2 regions of the Methylobacterium sp. C33D genome follow, and region 2 is predicted to be linked to the other one. Evidence: riboswitches for the same ligand, from Rfam matches in the RefSeq annotation. Region 2 holds a riboswitch; the other holds the start of a gene.
The links. A riboswitch is a leader RNA that binds a small molecule or an ion and turns the genes downstream of it on or off. The one in region 2 is predicted to bind thiamine pyrophosphate.

Region 1: another riboswitch for thiamine pyrophosphate. It lies ahead of thiC (phosphomethylpyrimidine synthase ThiC); the one in region 2 lies ahead of thiO (glycine oxidase ThiO).

The regions. Positions count from the first base shown of each region.
Region 1 is NZ_JBKFAV010000003.1:169,166-179,101, reverse strand. It holds gene ACLBXO_RS03365 (LysR family transcriptional regulator) at 1-197, shown strand, start outside; tRNA gene ACLBXO_RS03360 (tRNA-Gly) at 622-696, opposite strand; gene ACLBXO_RS03355 (N-acetylglutaminylglutamine amidotransferase) at 947-2,716, shown strand; gene ACLBXO_RS03350 (class II glutamine amidotransferase) at 2,835-3,659, shown strand; gene ACLBXO_RS03345 (hypothetical protein) at 3,670-4,008, opposite strand; gene ACLBXO_RS03340 (TY-Chap domain-containing protein) at 4,245-4,781, shown strand; gene thiC (phosphomethylpyrimidine synthase ThiC) at 4,804-6,690, opposite strand; TPP riboswitch at 6,762-6,867, opposite strand; gene ACLBXO_RS03330 (alpha/beta hydrolase) at 6,972-7,802, shown strand; gene ACLBXO_RS03325 (restriction endonuclease) at 7,818-8,192, shown strand; gene ACLBXO_RS03320 (acyltransferase family protein) at 8,309-9,379, shown strand; gene ACLBXO_RS03315 (pilus assembly protein PilZ) at 9,386-9,631, opposite strand; gene ACLBXO_RS03310 (hypothetical protein) at 9,747-9,936, opposite strand, start outside.
Region 2 is NZ_JBKFAV010000015.1:89,918-99,853, reverse strand. It holds gene ACLBXO_RS14110 (transglutaminase family protein) at 1-117, shown strand, start outside; gene ACLBXO_RS14105 (peptidase) at 162-914, shown strand; gene ACLBXO_RS14100 (thiamine phosphate synthase) at 911-1,585, opposite strand; gene thiG (thiazole synthase) at 1,582-2,385, opposite strand; gene thiS (sulfur carrier protein ThiS) at 2,388-2,600, opposite strand; gene thiO (glycine oxidase ThiO) at 2,597-3,820, opposite strand; TPP riboswitch at 3,885-4,013, opposite strand; gene ACLBXO_RS14080 (TIGR02281 family clan AA aspartic protease) at 4,247-4,753, shown strand; gene ACLBXO_RS14075 (glycosyltransferase) at 5,125-6,246, shown strand; gene ACLBXO_RS14070 (adenylate/guanylate cyclase domain-containing protein) at 6,350-7,609, opposite strand; gene rpoD (RNA polymerase sigma factor RpoD) at 7,686-9,671, opposite strand; gene dnaG (DNA primase) at 9,870-9,936, opposite strand, start outside.

The DNA of each region.
Region 1 (9,936 bases), on a different contig from region 2:
ACCCTTTCTCGGCGATCAATCTTCTGGCCAACGGAATCGTCGCCCGGCCCTTCGTGCCGCCGATCGATGTCGGGGTGACCCTGGTCGTACCCAACCACCGCGAGCCGTCGCGGCTGGCCAATGCGTTCATTGACGGCCTCGCGCACGGTATCGAGAGCTACCTCACGACGGTCGTCGGCGCTTCTCCGCGGCCGTAACGCGTCGGAATCTGGTCTGCGAAAGCATCCGACATCGCCGACGTCCGTTCAGTTGCCGCTGAAGAGGGCGGCGGTTCGAACTATGGACTGATCACGTCCGCTCTCGGCGACGGACGTTTCCGATGATTCTCGACCGCGAGGGGTACCGAGCAGCCTGTCTGTTTCCCGGATAACGGCTGCTGTCAGCCGATATAGGCTGGCCCCGAACGGGGCGGTCGACTCAGGGCGGCGTCTCGGTCGATCCAACCTGAGTCCGCAGCCGATCTCGTCATTCGGTCCGAGATCAGAGCCGATGTTGAGGAAGGGGTGTCAGAGTCCGAGGCTTCGTCCGACTCGGATGGGATTCCGAGTGGTTTCGGGGAGCGGCGGGGAACACCGCGTCCGATCAGGTCTCGAAGAAGAGCAGCCGGGTCAGGGTTTTGACTGGAGCGGGCGATCGGGATCGAACCGACGACATTCAGCTTGGGAAGCTGACGTTCTACCACTGAACTACGCCCGCCGACATGGCCGGCACGAACTGGCGCGGAACTCGAACTCCGAGTGGCGCCGTCCGCCCATGTACGGTCGTGGTTTAGCAGTTCGACGACGACGGCGTCAAACGCCAAGCGCACCTTCGCGCCGCGGCAAGCGGGGTCCGACGTGTGGATGACCGGCGCGCCGTCCGGGCGGGATCGGCGGAACGCCGCGGCGCGCGGGCCGTTTCGCTCGGCGGCGCGCGCAACGCGCCGGACCGAGACCCTGCTGGCATCATGTGTGGAATCTGCGGCGAGATCTGCTTCGACCGGCCGGCTGACCCCGCCGCCGTCGACGCGATGATGGGGTGCCTGCGGCCGCGCGGCCCCGACGCCGCGGGGCTCTTCGGTTCCGGCCGGGTCGTCTTCGGCCATCGCAGGCTGAAGATCATCGACCTGTCCGAGGCCGGCCAGCAGCCCATGGTCGATCCGGCCCTCGGACTCGCGATCGTGTTCAACGGCTGCATCTACAATTTCAGCGCCCTGCGCGCTGAGCTCGCGGAGATGGGCTACGGCTTCTTCTCGACGAGCGACACCGAGGTGGTGCTCAAGGCCTATCACGCCTGGGGACATGCCTGCGTCGAGCGCTTCGCCGGCATGTTCGCCTTCGCCATCCTGGAGCGGGATTCCGGGCGGGTCGTGCTGGCGCGCGACAGGCTCGGCGTGAAGCCGCTCTACTACAGCGAGACGAAGGGCCGGTTCCGCTTCGCCTCGTCGCTTCCGGCCCTGCTCGCCGCCGGAGACGTCGATACCGCGATCGATCCCGTCGCGCTCCACCACTACATGAGCTGGCACGCGGGCGTCCCGGCTCCGCTCACCATTTTCAAGGGCGTCCGCAAGCTGGCACCGGCCACGATCCTGACGATCGAGTCGGACGGGACTCAGCACAGGTCAACCTACTGGACGCTGGCGATCGGCCCGCGCGAGGCCGATCGCGGCCGGACCGAGGCGGATTGGCGCGAAGCCGTCCTCGAGGCCCTCGGCACAGCCGTCGAGCGCCGGCAGGTCGCCGACGTCCCGACGGGGGTACTGCTCTCGGGCGGCCTGGACAGCTCGCTGCTCGTGGCCCTGCTGGCGCGCGGCGGACAGCGCGGCCTGAAGACCTTCTCGGTGGGCTTCGACGCGGTGAACGGCGTCGAGGGCGACGAGTTCAAGTACTCGGACATCATCGCCGAAACCTTCGCCACCGATCACACGAAGCTGGCCGTCGATGGCTCGCGGACGCTGGAGGCGCTGCCCGCGGCCATCGCGGCGATGTCGGAACCGCAGATGAGCCACGACGCCGTGGCCTTCCTCCTGCTGTCCCAGGAGGTCGCCAAGCACGTGACGGTGATCCAGAGCGGGCAGGGCGCCGATGAGGTGTTCGGCGGCTATCACTGGTACCCGAAGCTGATGGGCTCGACCGATCCGGTCGCCGATTACGCGAAGGCGTATTTCGACCGCGACCACGCCGAGATGCGGGAAGCCCTGATGCCCGACATGCTGGGCGGCGATCACAGCACCGACTACATCGCGGACTTCTTCGCGAGATCGCTGAGCGACAGCGCCATCGACAAGACCCTGCAGCTCGATCAGGAAGTCATGATGGTCGACGACCCGGTCAAGCGGGTCGACAACATGACGATGGCCTGCGGCCTCGAGGCGCGGGTGCCGTTCCTCGACCACGAACTCGTCGAGCTGGCGGCCCGCATCCCGGCGGAGCTCAAGGTCCGGGACGGCGGCAAGTACATCCTGAAGGAGGCCGCGCGGGCGGTCGTCCCGGCCGAGGTGATCGACCGCAAGAAGGGGTACTTCCCGGTTCCGGCGCTGAAGCACATCCGCGGCCCGTTCCTCGACTACGTCCGCGATATCCTCGACCGGCCCGAGGCGCGCGCGCGCGGCATCTTCAACCGCGCCTACGTCGATCACCTGCTCGCCGATCCCGACGGCACGCTGACGCCCAAGGGCAACTCGAAGCTCTGGCAGGTGGCCCTCCTGGAGAGCTGGCTCCAGACGCACGGCGTCTGAGACGGGTCGCGGCACGCCTTTCGCGACGGATCGTGATCGACTGCGCGCTCAAGGTGCCGCGCTTTGTCCACGATCGTCCCGGATCAGCCGGTCGACAGACACCCGGAGAAGCCCGTCGATGTGCCGCTGGATCGCCTATGCGGGACGCACCATCCCGCTGGAGCACTACGTCACCGAGCCGTCCCACAGCCTCGTCTCGCAGAGCATCGCGGCACTCGAATCGACCGCGGCGACGAACGGCGACGGGTTCGGGCTCGGCTGGTACGGCGATCATCCGGAGCCCGGCCGCTACCGCGAGGTTCAGCCCGCCTGGTCGGACGACAATCTGCGCTACCTGTGCCGGCACCTGCACTCGCACCTGTTCTTCGCCCACGTGCGCGCCGCGACCGGGACACCGATTACCCGTCCGAACTGTCATCCCTTCGCCTGCGGCCCGTGGCTGTTCATGCACAACGGCTATATCGGCGACTGGAGCCGTCTGCGGCGGCCGGTCGAGGCGCTGATCCCCGACGAGCTCTACCCGTCCCGAGCGGGCACCACCGATTCCGAGGCGATCTTCCTGGGGTTGCTGGGCTGCGGCCTGATGGGACCGGGCCCGCGCAGCACTCCGGTCGAGGCGACGGCGCGCGCGCTCGCGCGGCTCACGGACCTCGCCGGCCCGCACCCGTTCCGCTTCACGGCGGCGCTGGCGGACGGCCGCGATCTCTACGCGTTCCGGTACGCCGCGAACGACAAGGCCAACTCGCTCTACTTCCGCGCCTCGGAGGGCGGCGTGGTCGTCGCCTCGGAGCCGCTCGACCGGGATCACGGCACCTGGACGACGGTCGCCGAGAACAGCGTGCTCGTCGCGCGGCGCGATGCGCCGGTGGAGATCCTGTCGCTCGCGCAGTTCGGCCTGGCCGCGCCGCCGGTCGACGACTCGGTTCGCCGGCTGCGCGCCTGAGCGACGCCCTTCAGGCGACGCGGGAGAGGCTGCCGCTCTGGGAGCCCTGCGCGCTGCGGGCGGAATCGTAGGCGCGGTTGCGCAGCGCGGTCTCGCTCGGGAGCTGGTCGATCACGTTCCCGGACGACGGATCGACCACCTGGAACACGATCGAGCTGGTGTCCGGGTCCTGGATGTACCGCGCCTTGCCGCCGTTCGTGCCGATGTCGAGCTTCACCGCCGGCTCGAGCGGCTTGGCAGGGGTCTCGGGCTCGGGCGCCTGCTGGGTCACGGCGGCGGCGGCCGTCGCTCCGAGCGCGTCGAGGCCCTGCGGCCCCGGCGTCGTGGATGTCAGCGTTCGGATCTCCATCGCCGGTCTCCTGCGATCCTGTGATCGAAGGATTGAGGCGCGGGCCTGCCTAATCGTTCCTTAATGGCGACCGCCGGTCCACCGGATGATGCGGCGGCATCGGAGATGCGATGAACATCGCGTTACCGGTGCGACACAAATCCGTGCTGAATTTTCTCCTGGATCGACCCGGCGCCCAGCCGGTTCGTCTTCCCGCGACGGGGCCGCGGCCCGCCCCGCGCAGCGTGGAGCACGCGATGCACAGGATCTCGGCGATGCTCGTCCTGGCGACGAGTCCGGCGCTCGCCGCGCCGGCCGCGGCTGGCGATCCGGGTACGCGCGCGCCGTTCATCCGCGAGCACCGCTGCGCCGTCGCGGAGCGGCTCGACGCCATCCACAGGCGCGGGCCGGTCGACGTCTCGCGCGACCGCTTCATCGTCGTCGCGCCGCACGGACAGGCGCGGCGCTACGTCCAGTGCATCTTCCAGGATCGGGATTCGCGGATGTTCTGCGAGGCCGCGTCGGGCACCTACGGACCACCCGGCCGAAGGCGCCTGCGGCTGGATGCGACGGCCCGGCAGGCGCTGGCGGCGCTCGGATACGTCCAGGCGGACCTGGCGGAGAATTTCGCGCGCCTCGTGGAGCTGGGAACGCCGCCCGACATGGGCATCGCCGCGGATCTGATGCTGGCGGCGCTGCACGATGCCTACGGCGCCCGCCCGGGCGACATTCTCGATATCGAGGCCCCGCGCGGCGGAACGCCGGGGCGGGGCTGCGGCGCGCCCGAATCCTGAGCGGACCGGGCGCGCCGCCGTCTCACTCGGCGGCGTCGACGTAGAGCTTGCCGCCCTCGGCCAGGAACTCCTGCGACTTCGCCCGCATGCCGGCCTCGGCTTCGGCCTTGGACATCGCGGGCGCCGCGCCCACGACCTCGCCGGCCTCCTCCATCGCCAGGACCTCGGCGCGCAGGTCCTGCGTGATCTTCATCGAGCAGAATTTCGGCCCGCACATCGAGCAGAAATGCGCGACCTTGTGGGCGTCCTTCGGCAGGGTCTCGTCGTGGAAGCGCCGGGCCGTATCCGGATCGAGGCCCAGGTTGAACTGGTCCTCCCAGCGGAAGTCGAACCGGGCGCGGCTGAGCGCGTCGTCCCGGAGCTGCGCGGCGGGATGCCCCTTGGCGAGGTCGGCGGCGTGGGCGGCGATCTTGTAGGTGATGACGCCGGTCTTCACGTCGTCCCGGTCCGGCAGGCCGAGATGCTCCTTCGGCGTGACGTAGCAGAGCATCGCGGTCCCGAACCAGCCGATCATGGCGGCGCCGATGCCCGAGGTGATGTGGTCGTAGCCGGGGGCGATGTCGGTCGTCAGCGGGCCGAGGGTGTAGAACGGCGCTTCGCCGCACTCCTTCAGCTGCTTCTCCATGTTGACCTTGATCTTGTGCATCGGCACGTGGCCGGGGCCCTCGATCATCACCTGGCAGCCCTTGTCCCAGGCGACCTTGGTCAATTCGCCCAGCGTCTCCAGCTCGCCGAACTGGGCGGCGTCGTTGGCGTCGGCGATCGAGCCCGGGCGCAGGCCGTCGCCCAGGGAGAACGACACGTCGTAGGCCCGCATGATGTCGCAAATCTCGTCGAACCGCTCGTAGAGGAACGATTCCCGGTGCCCGGCGAGGCACCAGCGGGCCATGATCGAGCCGCCGCGCGAGACGATGCCGGTGACGCGCCGCGCGGTCAGCGGCACGTGGGCGAGGCGCACGCCGGCATGGATGGTGAAGTAGTCGATGCCCTGCTCGGCCTGCTCGATCAGGGTGTCCTTGAAGACCTCCCAGTCGAGCTTGAGCGGGTCGCCGCCGACCTTCTCCAGCGCCTGGTAGATCGGCACCGTGCCGATCGGGACCGGGCTGTTGCGGATGATCCACGAGCGGATGTTGTGGATGTTGCGGCCGGTGGACAGGTCCATGACCGTGTCGGCGCCCCAGCGGATCGACCAGACGAGCTTCTCGACCTCGTCGGCGGCCGAGGAGGTCACGGCCGAGTTGCCGATGTTGGCGTTGATCTTGACCAGGAAGTTCCGGCCGATCGCCATCGGCTCCAGCTCGGTGTGGTTGATGTTGGCCGGGATGATCGCCCGGCCGCGGGCGATCTCGTCGCGCACGAATTCCGGGGTGATGAAGGGCGGGACCGAGGCCCCGAAGCTCTGTCCGTCGGCGAGCGCGGCCTCGGCGCCCGCGAGCATCGCCTCGCGGCAGACGTTCTCGCGATGGGCGACATAGATCATCTCCTCGGTGATGATCCCGGCGCGGGCGAACTCGTACTGGGTCACCATCTGGCCCGGGGCCGCCTTGCGGACGGTCCGCTCGGCGGGGCAGGGGGCCACGAGCTTGTCGCCCGCGAAGCCGTTATCCTCGGGCTTCACCGCCCGCGGCGCGACGGCCGCGTAGCCGCGCGCCGCGATCCAGGGCTCGCGCACGCCGGGGAGGCCGGCATTGAGGTCGATGCGGGCATCGGTCTCGGTGTAGGGGCCCGACGGGTCGTAGACCCGCACCGGCTCCTCCTTCGGATCGGAGAGGACGATCTCGCGGTAGGGGACGCGGATGTCCGGCCGCCCGGCCGGGTTCGCGTAGGCCTTGCGCGATCCGGTCACCGGACCCGTGGTCACGGTCTCGGGGCTGCCTTTCACGTCCTTCGGGAGAACGGGTGCGTTCATCGTGGGCCTCTCCTCGTGCTGGAGCGGTCCGGTCCACGCGATGGCCGAGATGAGATGTGGTCGCGCGAGCGGCGACCGCAGGTTCCCGTCCCTCCGCCGGTATGAGCCGGATCAGGTTCAAGGGTCAGGGCCGCGTGCCCAATCTCAGCCCTCTGCAGGGCCCCCCTCGGAACTGTTCCAGACTCGGGCGCGCGGACGGCTTTGTCAATGCTGCCCGGCCGCCCTAGAGAACACATCCCGGAAACCGTTCGTCCGAACGCACACGTTCTCCTGCCCCGCGCATGCGCCTCATCGCCGGCCTCCTGCTCGCCGCGCTCCTCCTCTGCGGTCTGGCCTGCGCCGCGCTCGCGCTCGGGCAGCGCCGTTTCCTCTATCCGGGCGCCTTCGGCCCGCAGAACCCGTGGACGATCCCGTCGGGCCTCGCGACCATCACGGTCGCGACCCCCGACGGCGAGACCCTGCACGGGCTGTGGCGGCCGCCGCGGCCGGGCTGTGGTGTCGTCGTGAGCTTCCACGGCAACGGGTCCCGCCCCGAGCCGCACGCGGCCCGCTTCGCCGCGGAGCCCTGGCGGGCCCGCGGCTGGGGCGTGCTCACCGTGGCCTATCGCGGCTATCCCGGATCCACCGGCAGCCCCAGCGAGGACGGGCTGATCCGCGACGGGCTGGCGGCCGCCGAGGCCGCGCGGGCGCGGGCGCCCGGCGCGCCGATCCTGCTGCACGGCCATTCCCTCGGGGCCGCCGTGGCCGTCGCGGTCGCCGAACGGGTTCCGGCGATCGGACTGTACCTGGAGGCGCCCTTCGACTCGATGACCCACACCGTGCGGCTGCATGTCCCGCTAGCCCCGATCTGGCTCCTGCGCGACACGTACCGCTCGGACCTGCGCATCCGCGACGGGACCGCGCCGGTGCTGATCGTGCAGGGTTCCGACGATCCGGTGGTGCCGGCCGAGCTGGCGCGGAACCTCGCCGCGGCGGCCGGCCCGCGGGCCCGGATCGACGTGATCCCGGGGGACCACGTCTCCATCCTGGGGAGCCGGGATCGCGAGGCCGAGGCGCTGTTCGGGCCGCGCGTCGGTGCGGCCTGTCCGCAGCCGATGGACCAGGAGGGGTAGGAGAGGGAGGCTCGCGTGGTCGGACGGCGCTCGCAGCGCTGGAGCGCCGAGGATCCGGACGCGCCGGGCGTCCCGGGCCCGCCGGACCCGGTCTGCCCCCTCTGCGAGCGCCCGATCCCGCGCCGCGCCCGCTCCAGCCTCCATCACCTCACGCCGAAGCTGAAGGGCGGGACCCACCGCGGCACGGTCCGGCTGCACCAGATCTGCCACTCGGCGATCCACGCCCGCTACAGCGAGGCGGAGATCGCCAAGCGCCTCGCCGACGTCGAGGCCCTGCGTGCCGATCCGGAGATCGCGCGCTTCCTCGTCTGGGTCCGCGGCAAGCCCGACGATTTCCACGCCGCCACGCGCATGACCCGCGAGCGGAAGTCGGCGCGCCGCAAGATCTGACACCTGCCCGGCCGGCGTTTACCGGGCGTTCGTCACATCCGCAGGTGGCCGCCGCCCCGTTCCTTGCCGTCAACCCGAGCCGGTCCAGGATCGCCCCGATCGCGAGGGTTGGGACGATGGCCGGGGTCGGGGATACGGGAGATCGGCTCGCCTGGGTCGATATCGCCAAGGGGATCTGCATCCTCCTGGTCGTCATGATGCATTCGGTCATCGGCACCGGCGAGGCCATGGGCGGCGAGGGCTTCCTCCACCCGGTCGTCGCATTCGCGAAGCCGTTCCGGATCCCGGACTTCTTCCTGCTCTCCGGCCTCTTCGTGGGACGGGTCATCGACCGCGACTGGCGCCTGTTCTCCGACCGCCGGGTCGTCCACTTCGCCTATTTCTACCTGCTCTGGCTGGTGATTCAGTCCGTCGCCAAGTACGGCAAGATCGTCGGCGATGCCGGCCCGGCGGCCTTCGCGGCGCACCTCGCGCACGCGCTGATCGAGCCCTATTCCAGCCTCTGGTTCATCTACCTGCTGGCGGTGTTCTCGGTGGTCACGAAGGCCCTGCGCCGCGTGCCCGGCGGCGTGCTCCTCGCCGGCGCCGCCCTGCTGCAGATTGCCGACATCCGCAGCGACTCGACGCTGATCGAGGAGTTCTGCGCCCGCTACGTGTACTTCGTCGCGGGCTACCTGTTCGCCGGGCGGATCTTCGCGCTCGCGGACGCGGCGCGCCGCCGCGTCCCGCTCGCCCTGCTCGGCCTCGCCGCCTGGGCGATCCTGGAGGGCTGGCTCGCGCTCACTCCATCGGGCCTGCCGGAGCACCCGACGCTTGCCAGCCTGCCGCTGGCGAGCCTCGCCCTCGGCGCCGCCGGTGCCCAAGCGATCGTGGTGGCGGCTTCCCTGATCGGCCGCGCCGGCGGCCCGGTCGCCGAGGCGGTCCGGATCTGCGGCCAGCGCTCGATCGTGATCTACCTCGCCTTCTCCCTGCCGATGGCGGCGACCCGCGAGGTCCTCGTGCGCACCGGCGCGATCGCCGATATCGGCCTCGCGAGCCTGACGGTCATAGCAGTGGCGGTGATGCTGCCCCTGGCGCTGGAGCGGCTGGTCCGCGGAACGGTGCTCGACTGCCTGTTCGTGCGGCCGCGCTGGTTCCGGCTCGTCGGGTCGGGCTCCCGGCCACGCCCGGCCCTGCAGGCGACCTGAAGGGGCTCAGCCCTCGAAGGCGATGCCGATCCGCCGGCTGCGCCGCCACGCCACGGTGGCCAAGCGCGGTTCTGTGCCGGCGCTGACGCGCAGCGGGAAGCGGTCCGGCACGGCCTGATCGTCCTCGACCTCGATCTGCGCGCCCACGTCGGTGGCGTCCCAGACCAGGCAGCTCACCTCGCCGCCGTCGAGCAGCACCGCGCCGAAGGTGAAGGCGTTCTTGCGGAAAGCGCCGCGGCGATTCTCCGTCATCAACTCCTCCATCCGGTCGAGCGGCTCCGCGGACACGGGCCTCGCGGAGCCGGACGATGCCGGATGGCGGTTAACAGGGCAAATACGTTCCCGTGCCTGCCCTGCTTGGCCGAGATCAGTACTCGTCCGGATCGCCCCGGTAGCGCCGCGGTCCCGGACCATAATCGTCGTCGTAGGGGCGGCGCACCGGCGGGCGATCGTAGTCGCGCCGGTCGCGGTAGGATTCGCGCCGGTCGTCGTACCCGTCGTTCCGGTAGCCGCCCCCGCCGCCGTAACCGTTGCCGCCGGAATTCCCGCCTCCACCA
Region 2 (9,936 bases):
ACCGGCCTGGACTATCTCGGCGCGGCGCCGATCCGCGGCAGCCGGACCGGCGGTGGCACCGAGACACTGGACGTGAAGCTCCGGGTCGAGCAAGGCAGGGCCGCCGCTCAATCCTGATCGTACCGACCCCGGTCCGCCGACCGCACGAGAGCCCGAAGACGATGACCTACTGCGTCGGTGTCCTGGTGGAGGAAGGGCTGGTCATGGTCGCCGATACCCGCACCAATGCGGGGCTCGACGACATCTCGACCTACCGCAAGCTCCACCATTTCAACGTGCCGGGCGAGCGGGTGATGATGCTCGCCTCCGCGGGCAACCTCTCGATCACCCAGTCGGTGCTCAGCCTGCTCCAGGAGGGCGTGCCCGGCGAGGAGGAGGGCGAGCCGCCGCAGAAGCTCGTCGAGGCGCCGACCATGTTCCAGGCGGCGCAGCTGATCGGCCGGGCCATCCGGCGGGTCCGCGCGATCGAGAAGGACGGGTTCGAGGCGGCCAACATCCGGTTCTCGATCTCGCTTCTGTTCGGCGGCCAGATCGGCACCGGCGAGATGCGGCTGTACCTGATCTACTCCGCCGGCAACTTCATCGAGTGCAGCACCGACGCGCCGTTCCTCCAGATCGGCGAGCACAAGTACGGCAAGCCGATCCTCGACCGGGCGGTGAAGTACACGACCGACCTCTACGACGCCCTCAAGGTGAGCTTGGTCTCGATGGATTCGACCATGCGGTCGAATCTGGGCGTCGGCCTGCCGATCGACATCGCGGTCGCCCGCCGGAACGCGCTGACGCTCGAGGTGAACCACCGGATCGAGGCCGGCGAGGGCTACTTCCACGACCTGCGCGAGCGCTGGTCGGCGGCGCTCCGGGCCGCGCACCGGGCGATTCCGCGCCCGCCCTACGGGCCTTCCAGCACCTAGGACGGGGCTGCATTCCACGTGGCTGTCCGAGCCGCTGTGGACTCCGCTACACCCCAGGCCTCCAGGAGCGCCCGCGTCGCGTCGGCCGGATCCATGGCCCGCATCGGGCCACCCATGACGGCGAAGCCCGCCGCCCCCGCCGCGCGACAGGCCCCGATCACTGCCGGACCGACACCGCCCAGGGCCACGATCGGCAGGCCCGCCGCACGCGCGGCGGCGAGGCCCTCCGGTCCGAGAGCCGGTCCGTAGCCCGGCTTGCTCGCCGTCGCGTAGATCGGGCTGAGGGTCACGTAGTCGGCGCCGGCCGTCGCGGCGGCCGCGGCCTCACGCGGCGCGTGCGCGGAAACGCCGATCAGCGCGGCCTCGCCCAGGGTGGCCCGCGCCGCCGCGATCGCCTCCGGTCCCGAGCCGCCGCCGAGATGCACGCCGTCGGCTTCGAGGGCGCGCGCCAGCGCGACGTCGCCGCCGACCGTCAGGACACCGTTCGCGGCGCGCACGCGCGCGGCGACGCCCGCGCCGAGATGCAGGCGGGCATCCGCATCCAGGTCCCTGTCGCGGAACCAGATCCAGCGCCCGCCGCCGTCGAGGATCGCCTGGACGGTCTCGGCGAGGGGCCGCGGGTGCCCGTGCCGGTCCGTCACCGCCAGCAGCGGCGACGGCAGCACCCTCACGAGCCGACGAGGCCGAGCTGCGGGCTCGACGGCTCGGCCCGGCCGCGGCGAGGGATCCGCCCGGCGAGATGCGCGTCGCGCCCGGCCTCCACGGCCCGGCCCATGGCGCGGGCCATCCGCACCGGATCGTCGGCCTTGGCGATCGCGGTGTTGATCAGGCAGGCGGAAGCGCCGAGTTCCATGGCGATCACCGCGTCCGAGGCGGTGCCGATCCCGGCATCGACCACCACCGGCACCCTCGCCCGGCGGCAGATCAGCTCCAGGTTGGCCGGGTTGGCGACGCCCATCCCGGAGCCGATCAGCGAGCCCATGGGCATGACGGCGGCGCAGCCGAGATCCTCCAGGCGCTGGCACACGATCGGGTCGTCGTTGCAGTAGGGCAGCACCACGAAGCCGTCGTCCACGAGATGGCGACAGGCCTCGATCAGCTCGGTCACGTCCGGGTACAGCGTCTCCCGGTCGCCGATCACCTCGACCTTGATCCAGTTGGTGTCGAGCGCCTCCCGGGCGAGCTCGGCGGTCATGATCGCGTCCCGGGCCGTCTCGCAGCCGGCGGTGTTCGGCAGGAAGCGCTTGCCCTTCAGGATCTTGACCGTGTCCGAGCCGTGGCCCTGGAGCGAGACCCGGCGGATCGAGGCGGTGACCACGTCGGCGCCGCTCGCCGCGACGGCGTCGCGCATGATCGCCTGTGTCGGGTAGCCGGCGGTGCCGATGAACAGCCGGGACGACAGCGTCACCCCGGCAATGGTCAGGCTGTCGTCCCCGCCCTCGGGGCGGGACGGCGTGTGACTCGGGTCCATGCTCAACCTCCCTGCATGGCGCGGACGATCTCGACGCGGTCGCCCTCCGCGACCGGGGTCTCGCCCCAGTCCCGGCGGCGCAGAACCCGGCCGTTCAGCGCGATGGCGACGCCCTGCGGACTCTCGATGCCGCCCTCCTCCGCTTCCAGGCGGAACAGGGCGTCCACCGTCTCGACCGCGCAGTCGCGCGGCTCACCGTTGACGAGAAGTTTCATGCCGATTCCCTCAGCGCTTCCGGCTGCCCGAAGCGCGCGCGGGTGAAGGGACGGGCGACATCCGGCAGCGCGCCGTGCAGCACCAGCGCGGCGACCGCGTCGGCGGTCACCGGGGCGAGCAGGTAGCCGTTGCGGTGATGCCCGGTGGCGGCGACGAGGCCCGGGGCGATCGCGTCGAGGATCGGCGCGTCGTCGTCCGAGGTCGGACGGTAGCCGCTCCACACCGCCTCCACCTCCATCTCCTCGATGCCGGGCAGCACCCGGCGGGCGCCTTCCAGCAGGGCGTAGAGCCCGCCGGCGGTGACGCCGGGCCGGAAGCCGCAATCCTCGACGGTCGCGCCGACGATGAGCTGGCCGTCGCTCTTCGGCGCCATGTGGACCTGCTCGGTCCAGACCATCCGCGCCAGGGTACCGGTGCGGGGGGTGGTGCGCAGGGCCAGGGACTGGCCCTTGAGCGGGCGGACCGGCAGGGCGAGCGCGTCGGGCAGCAGGCCGCCCTCCCCGCTCCAGGCACCGGAGGCGAGGATGACGGTCTCCGCCGCCACGACGCGGTCGCCGGCACGGATCCCGGTGACGCGGCCGCCCGACCAGTCCAGGGCGGTGACGGGCGTCCGCTCCACCAGGACGACGCCGGCCCGGCGGCAGGCCTCGGTGAGGGCGTCCATGACCAGACGGGGATCGACCTGATGGTCGAGCGGGCAGTGGATCCCGGCGGTGACGGAGGGGCGCAGGCCCGGCTCCAGGCGCCGCACCTCGCTGCCCGGCAGCCAGGTGGCCGCGAGGCCGGAGCGGCGCTGCAGGTCGTAGCGGAAGCGCAGGCGCTCGACCTCGTCGCGGCCGACCGCCAGCACCAGGGTGCCGTCGGCCCGGTAGTCGATCGCGCGGCCGGATTCGGCCTCCAGCGCGTCGCGGAACCCGGGCCAGAGCCGCAGCGAATCCAGTGCGAGGGGCAGCAGCGGGTCGGACCCGGGCTCGTGCTCGGCGGCCGGGGCCAGCATGCCGGTGGCCGCGAGGCTCGCGCCCGCGCCGATCGTGTCCCGCTCCAGCACCGTCACGGCGCGGCCGGCCCGGGCGAGGCGCCACGCGATCGACAGCCCGATCAGCCCGCCGCCGACGACGGCCACGTCGGTCCGCGCCGGAAGGGACGCCGGCGCGGCGCTGCCGTCCGGTTTGCGGCGGCGTCCGATCGGTGAGGCGGGGCGGTCGAGGGGCACAATCATCTCCGCGGAATGCCGTCGCGGTGACCGGGCCGTGCGCTTCGGTGAGAAGCTGTGGCCTGCCTGTCGGGCGGCCGCGGTCCAATCCCTACGCCGGTATGAGCCGGATCAGGTTCGAAGGATTTCCGCGCCGCAGGTCCTGACGGACGTGCCAGCGGTTTCTCAGCCCCTTGCCGGGGATCTCCCTGGAACAGAGGCAGATGTGGCTTCCCGGCTGCGGCCGGTCAACCCCGCGCCGCAGCCATCCGGTCGTTCCAGCGACAATCCGCGGATCCCGGTGATGATCTGGATACCAATCGCAGCGGAATCGGCACGCGTGCGCCGGCGGCGATCGCGATCGCGCACCATCCCTTCACCGGTCTGGCATCTCATCGCCGGGATTCCGGAACGTCTCCGGTCGCCGGCACTCCACGTCACGGGCGAATTCGCGTGCGCGCAATCCTATTGATCTGCCTGCTCGGCTTCCTCGGCGTCACGGCCGTCCTGAAGCTGCGCGACGGCATGCGGCCGGCGCCGGTGGCCCTCGCCGTCACTCCGCCGCCGGAGCCGGCTCTCGCGGTCGATGCCGCCGGTGTGGCTCTCCAGGCCGGGCGCAACGGCCACTTCTTCGTCAACGCGCTGCTGGACGGCCGCTCGTTGCCGATGATGGTGGATACCGGGGCGAGTGCCTGCGCGTTCTCCGAGGAGGACGCCGCGCGGATCGGGATCCGGGTCGGTCCGTCCGATTTCACGCGCGTCTGGAACACCGCGAACGGCACGGTCCGCGTGGCGCCGATCCGGATCGCCATCGTGCAGATCGGATCGATCACGGTGCGGGACGTCGATGCGGTGGTGATCCCGCGCGGGCTCCTGTCCACCAGCCTTCTCGGCATGTCGTTCCTCAGGCGTCTGCGCGATTTCGGCGTCTCCGGCAGCACGATGACGCTCAGGGGCTGAAGCGCCGAGATCCTCCGCCCTGACCTTCGTGATCGTGGCGTTCTCGCGGGGCGCACGCGGGACCGGCTGCGCCGCTGCCACCGGTGTACAGACACCGGGCCGGCGTGCCCGACATGGTCTCGCGGCCGCTCGATCAATCTCCGCGGATCAACGTGCCTGTTGAGGCTCCCTTGTTGTGCTCAAGTATTGATGTACGTTGGAGCGATCGTGCTGTAGATACGCGCTTTAACGTAAGCTTTGCCGGTCAGGACGATTGTTTTGTCAATGCATGATGGCGGTGCTAGGAGTGTCTACGACTGCGTGTTCTGAATAAGGGCGCGGCGTGGAGCGGCTTCAGAATGACGAATCGCGGGTCGACCATCTGTTTGTCCATGATCGTGAAGGACGAGGCCCCCGTTATCCGGCGTTGCCTCGACTCTGTGCGTCCGATGATCCATCATTGGATCATCGTTGATACCGGCTCGACGGACGGAACCCAGGATATCGTCCGCGCCGCGCTGGCGGACATACCGGGAGCCCTGGTCGAGCGCCCGTGGGTCGATTTCGCTTTCAATCGGAACGAGGCTCTGAAACTCGCGCGGCGGCACGCGCAGTACGTGCTGATCATCGACGCCGACGATGAGCTGATCATCCCGGCGGACTTCACGATGCCGAAGCTGCGCGCGCCCGGCTACCGCTTCGAGATCATCGACGAACACACGCGCTACTGGCGCAACCAGCTGGTCAACAGCCGGGAGAACTGGCGCTACCGGGGCGTCCTGCACGAATTTCTCAGCTGCCCCGGCGTGACCGAGACGCCGATCCTGCCCCTCGCGATGCGCCGCGGCGGCGACGGCGCCCGCCACCGCGACGCGACTGCGGATGCGCGGGATATCGCCGTCCTCGAGAAGGCGCTGGCGGTCGAGACGGACCCTTTCATGATCGCGCGGTACACGATGTACCTCGGGACCACGTACGACGCCGCCGGGGAACACCGGAAGGCCCTCGCGTGCTTTCTGAAGCGGGCCGATCTCGGCGGATGGGACGAGGAAGTCTATTTCAACCTGCTGATGGCTGCGGTGAACGCGGAGCGCCTCCACGAGCCGGAGGACCGGGTGCTGGATCTCTACGAGCGCGCGACCGCGGTCCGTCCCGCGCGGGCGGAGGCGCGCCACGGGGCCAGTCGGTTCTGCAGGCTGAGAAAGCGGTTCGCGGAGGGCTATCGGTATGCCGAGGCTGGCCTCGCGCTCGAGCTTCCGAGCGAGGGGATCTCTCTGAACCCGTGGGTCTACGAGTACGGCTTGCTCGACGAGTTCGCCCTCAACGCGTACCACAGCGGCCAATACAGCGCCTGCGGTCACGCCTGCCTGAAGATCCTCGAACGGACGCAGGTCCCGCGGGACGTCGCCCTACGCGCCGGCGCCCTGGCCCGGGACGTGTTGGCGAAGATGATCGACCCGGTCTGGGGCTGCCGTCATACTCCCTACGCTCTGCCGTTCGTGCCGACGTGGTGAGATCGACCGCGCACGCCCGGGCGGCGAACGGCGGATGACGGCGGACGGGCAGGACGGCCCGGTGTCGTTCAGGGATCGATCGGTCACGCGCTCGGGAGGCGGCTCAGCTCGACCTGCGCGGGCGCAGGAATTTCGGCCGGAACACCGCCATCGGCTCGTCGAACCCGTTGAGACGGTGCTCGCCGAGCGGGATCGGGTCGCCCCAGAGGAAGTCCACGAAGGGCTTCGACATCAGCAGCGGCTCGCCGAGGGCGCGGTTCAGCTGCGCGATGCGGCTCGCGAGGTTCACGTCGCGGCCGATCACCGTGAAGTCGAGGCGGGAGCCGGACCCGACATTGCCGTAGGCGGCTTCGCCGTGGTGGAGCGCGATGCCCGCGGCGACCGGCACCGGGAACTGGTGCAGGGCGTTCGCCTCGTCGAGGGCCGCCAGGGCGTGCTGGGCCGCCGTGAGCGCGCCTTTGGCCGCGCCGCCCAGGTCGTCGCCGGACTCCCGGAAGATCGCCAGCAGGCCGTCGCCGAGATACTTCAGGACCTCGCCGCCCTCCCGCTCGATCGGCGGCACGAGGCAGTCGAAGAACACGTTGAGCAGGCCGACCGCCTCCTCGGGCGTCATGTCGGCGGTTGTGCGGGTGTAGTCGCGCATGTCGGCGAACAGGATCGCCGAGCGGATCCGCGTCACCTGCCCCCGGCGGATGTCCCCGGCCAGGATCGCCCGGTGCGGCTCGTCGCCGACGTAGAGCCGGAGCACGTGATCGAGCTGCTTGTTGAGGACGCGCATCTCCATCACCGCCGCCAGCGCCGGCATGACGAAGCGGAGGATCGCGATGTCGTCGTCCCGGAACCCCTCGGGGGCCCGCGTGGCGAAGGTGATGCCGTTCTGCGTGCCGTTCGTGAAGAACAGGGGCGCCACCACGTAGTGGGTGTAACCGCCGGCCTTCAGGTCCGGGACGATCGCGTAGGCGTCGTCCGGGGTCTTCGACAGGTCGAGGATCAGCCACTCGCCGGTCTCGTGGACCGTGTGGAACGGGCTGTTGAGGTAGGCGTCCGTCGAGCGGGCCCCGTGGGGGAACAGCCGCACGGTGGTGCCGCCGTCCCGGGTCCAGATGCGGCCGACCCCGGCATATTCCGAGTGCAGGGTGTCGATGGCCGTCGAGGCCCGGTCCACCGGCACGCCGATCGCGATCAGGCGCTCGGCGAGCCCGGCCAGCATCTCCTCGGCGTTGGGCATCCGCGCGCCCTCGCCGAGCAGCCAGTCGCGGATGCCCACGGAGGGCTGGAGCGCGCCGAAGGGCACGTCGTCGGCCTCCGAGCCGTCCGCGAAGGCCGTCGGGGATCCGGGCGTTGGCGGGCGGCGTTCGAGCATGGCGCCAGACTGGATGCCGCGCGGCACCGAGGCAACGCGGGCGACGGGGAAGCGCCGCGCGATCCGCGGCGCAGGCTCAGTTGTCCAGGAAGCTCCTGAGCTTCCGGCTGCGCGAGGGATGCTTCAGCTTCCGCAGCGCCTTCGCCTCGATCTGGCGGATGCGCTCGCGGGTCACCGAGAACTGCTGGCCGACCTCCTCGAGGGTGTGGTCGGTGTTCATGCCGATGCCGAAGCGCATGCGCAGCACGCGCTCCTCGCGGGGCGTGAGCGAGGCGAGCACGCGCGTCGTGGTCTCGCGCAGGTTCGACTGGATCGCCGCGTCGATCGGCAGGACGACGTTCTTGTCCTCGATGAAGTCGCCGAGGTGGCTGTCCTCCTCGTCGCCGATGGGCGTCTCGAGGGAGATCGGCTCCTTGGCGATCTTCAGGACCTTGCGGACCTTCTCCAGCGGCATGGCCAGCTTCTCGGCCAGCTCCTCCGGTGTCGGCTCGCGGCCGATCTCGTGCAGCATCTGGCGCGACGTGCGGACGATCTTGTTGATCGTCTCGATCATGTGCACCGGGATGCGGATCGTGCGCGCCTGGTCGGCGATCGAGCGGGTGATCGCCTGCCGGATCCACCACGTGGCGTAGGTCGAGAACTTGTAGCCTCGGCGGTACTCGAACTTGTCGACCGCCTTCATCAGACCGATGTTGCCCTCCTGGATCAGGTCCAGGAACTGCAGGCCGCGGTTCGTGTACTTCTTGGCGATCGAGATCACGAGGCGCAGGTTCGCCTCGATCATCTCCTTCTTGGCCTGACGGGCCTCGCGCTCGCCCTTCTGGACCATGTTGACGATGCGGCGGTACTCGCCGATCTCCAGGCCCGTCTCCGAGGCGAGGTCGAGGATCTGCGCGCGCAGCTCCGCGACCTGCCGCGAGCCGCGCTCGACCAGGTTCTTCCAGCCCTTGCCGCCGAGGGTCCCGACGCGCTCCATCCAGTTGGGATCGAGCTCGTAGCCCTGGTAGTGGCGCAGGAACTCGTCGCGCGCCACGCCGTGGCTCTCGGCGAAGCGCATCAGCCGGCCCTCGTGGCCTATCAGCTGCTTGTTGATCGAGTAGAGCTGGCCGACCAGCGCCTCGATGCGGTTGTTGTTGAGCGAGAGGGACTTCACGTCGGCGACGACGATGTCCTTCAGCTCGATCTGCTTCTGGTTCTGGGCCGGGGTGTTCTGCTCGCCCGCAGCCTTGCGCTCGGTGCCCTCAATCTGGAACTTGCGCAGCTTGCGGTAGTTCGCGGCGATCGCGTCGAAGGTCTCGAGGACCCGCGGCTTGATCTCCGCCTCCATGGCGGCGAGCGAGACGTTGTTCTCGAGATCGTCCTCGTCGTCGCCGCCCTCCGGGGTCGCCGGCTCGCCGTCCTCCGACCCCTCCTCGCCCTCGGCCTCGCCGATCTGCGGGCCGTTCTTGCCGTCCGGGCCCGCGTAGGTCGCCTCGAGGTCGATGATGTCGCGCAGGAGGACCTTGCCCTCCACGAGTTCGTCCCGCCAGATGATGATCGCCTGGAAGGTCAGCGGGCTCTCGCAGAGGCCCGCGATCATCGCCTCGCGGCCGGCCTCGATGCGCTTGGCGATGGCGATCTCGCCCTCGCGGGACAGGAGCTCCACCGAGCCCATCTCGCGCAGGTACATGCGCACCGGATCGTCGGTGCGGTCGGTCGGCTCCTTGGTCGTGGTGGCGACCGCGACGGCGCGCGCCGGCGCGACCTCGGCGACCTCGCCGCCTTCGGCCTCCTCCTCCTCGCCGTCCGCGGCCTTCTCGCCGGCGGCCTCGTCGGTCTCCTCGGCCTCGACGACGTTGATGCCCATCTCGGAGAGCTGCGAGAGCACGTCCTCGAGCTGGTCCGGATCGGACTGGCCCTCGGGCAGCACCTCGTTGACCTCCTCGTAGGTCACGTAGCCGCGCTTCTTGGCGAGCTTGACCATCCGCTTGACCGAAGCATCCGTCAGGTCGAGGAGCGGCCCGTCGGTCTGCTGCTCGGGGGCAGCGTCCGTCTCGTCCCGTTCCGTTGCCTTCGTCGCCATGATCAGCCTATTGTTTCGCACGCGGCGCGTAGCGGAGGCCCCGATGAGGCCGGTCCACGCCGTCGGCGCCGCTCCGTGAGATCGGCGCCGGATCGCTCCAATCGCCGTGAGTCGTCGGTATCCGTATGCAAGCCCGAGGCTTGACCGATTGTTAACTATGGCGGGACACTGCCCCCCGCCACCGCCATGACACAGGCATTACGCGGCCGTCGAGTCGCTCGACACCGGTGCATCGGCCTCCGCCTCGGCGGCGATGACGGTTTCC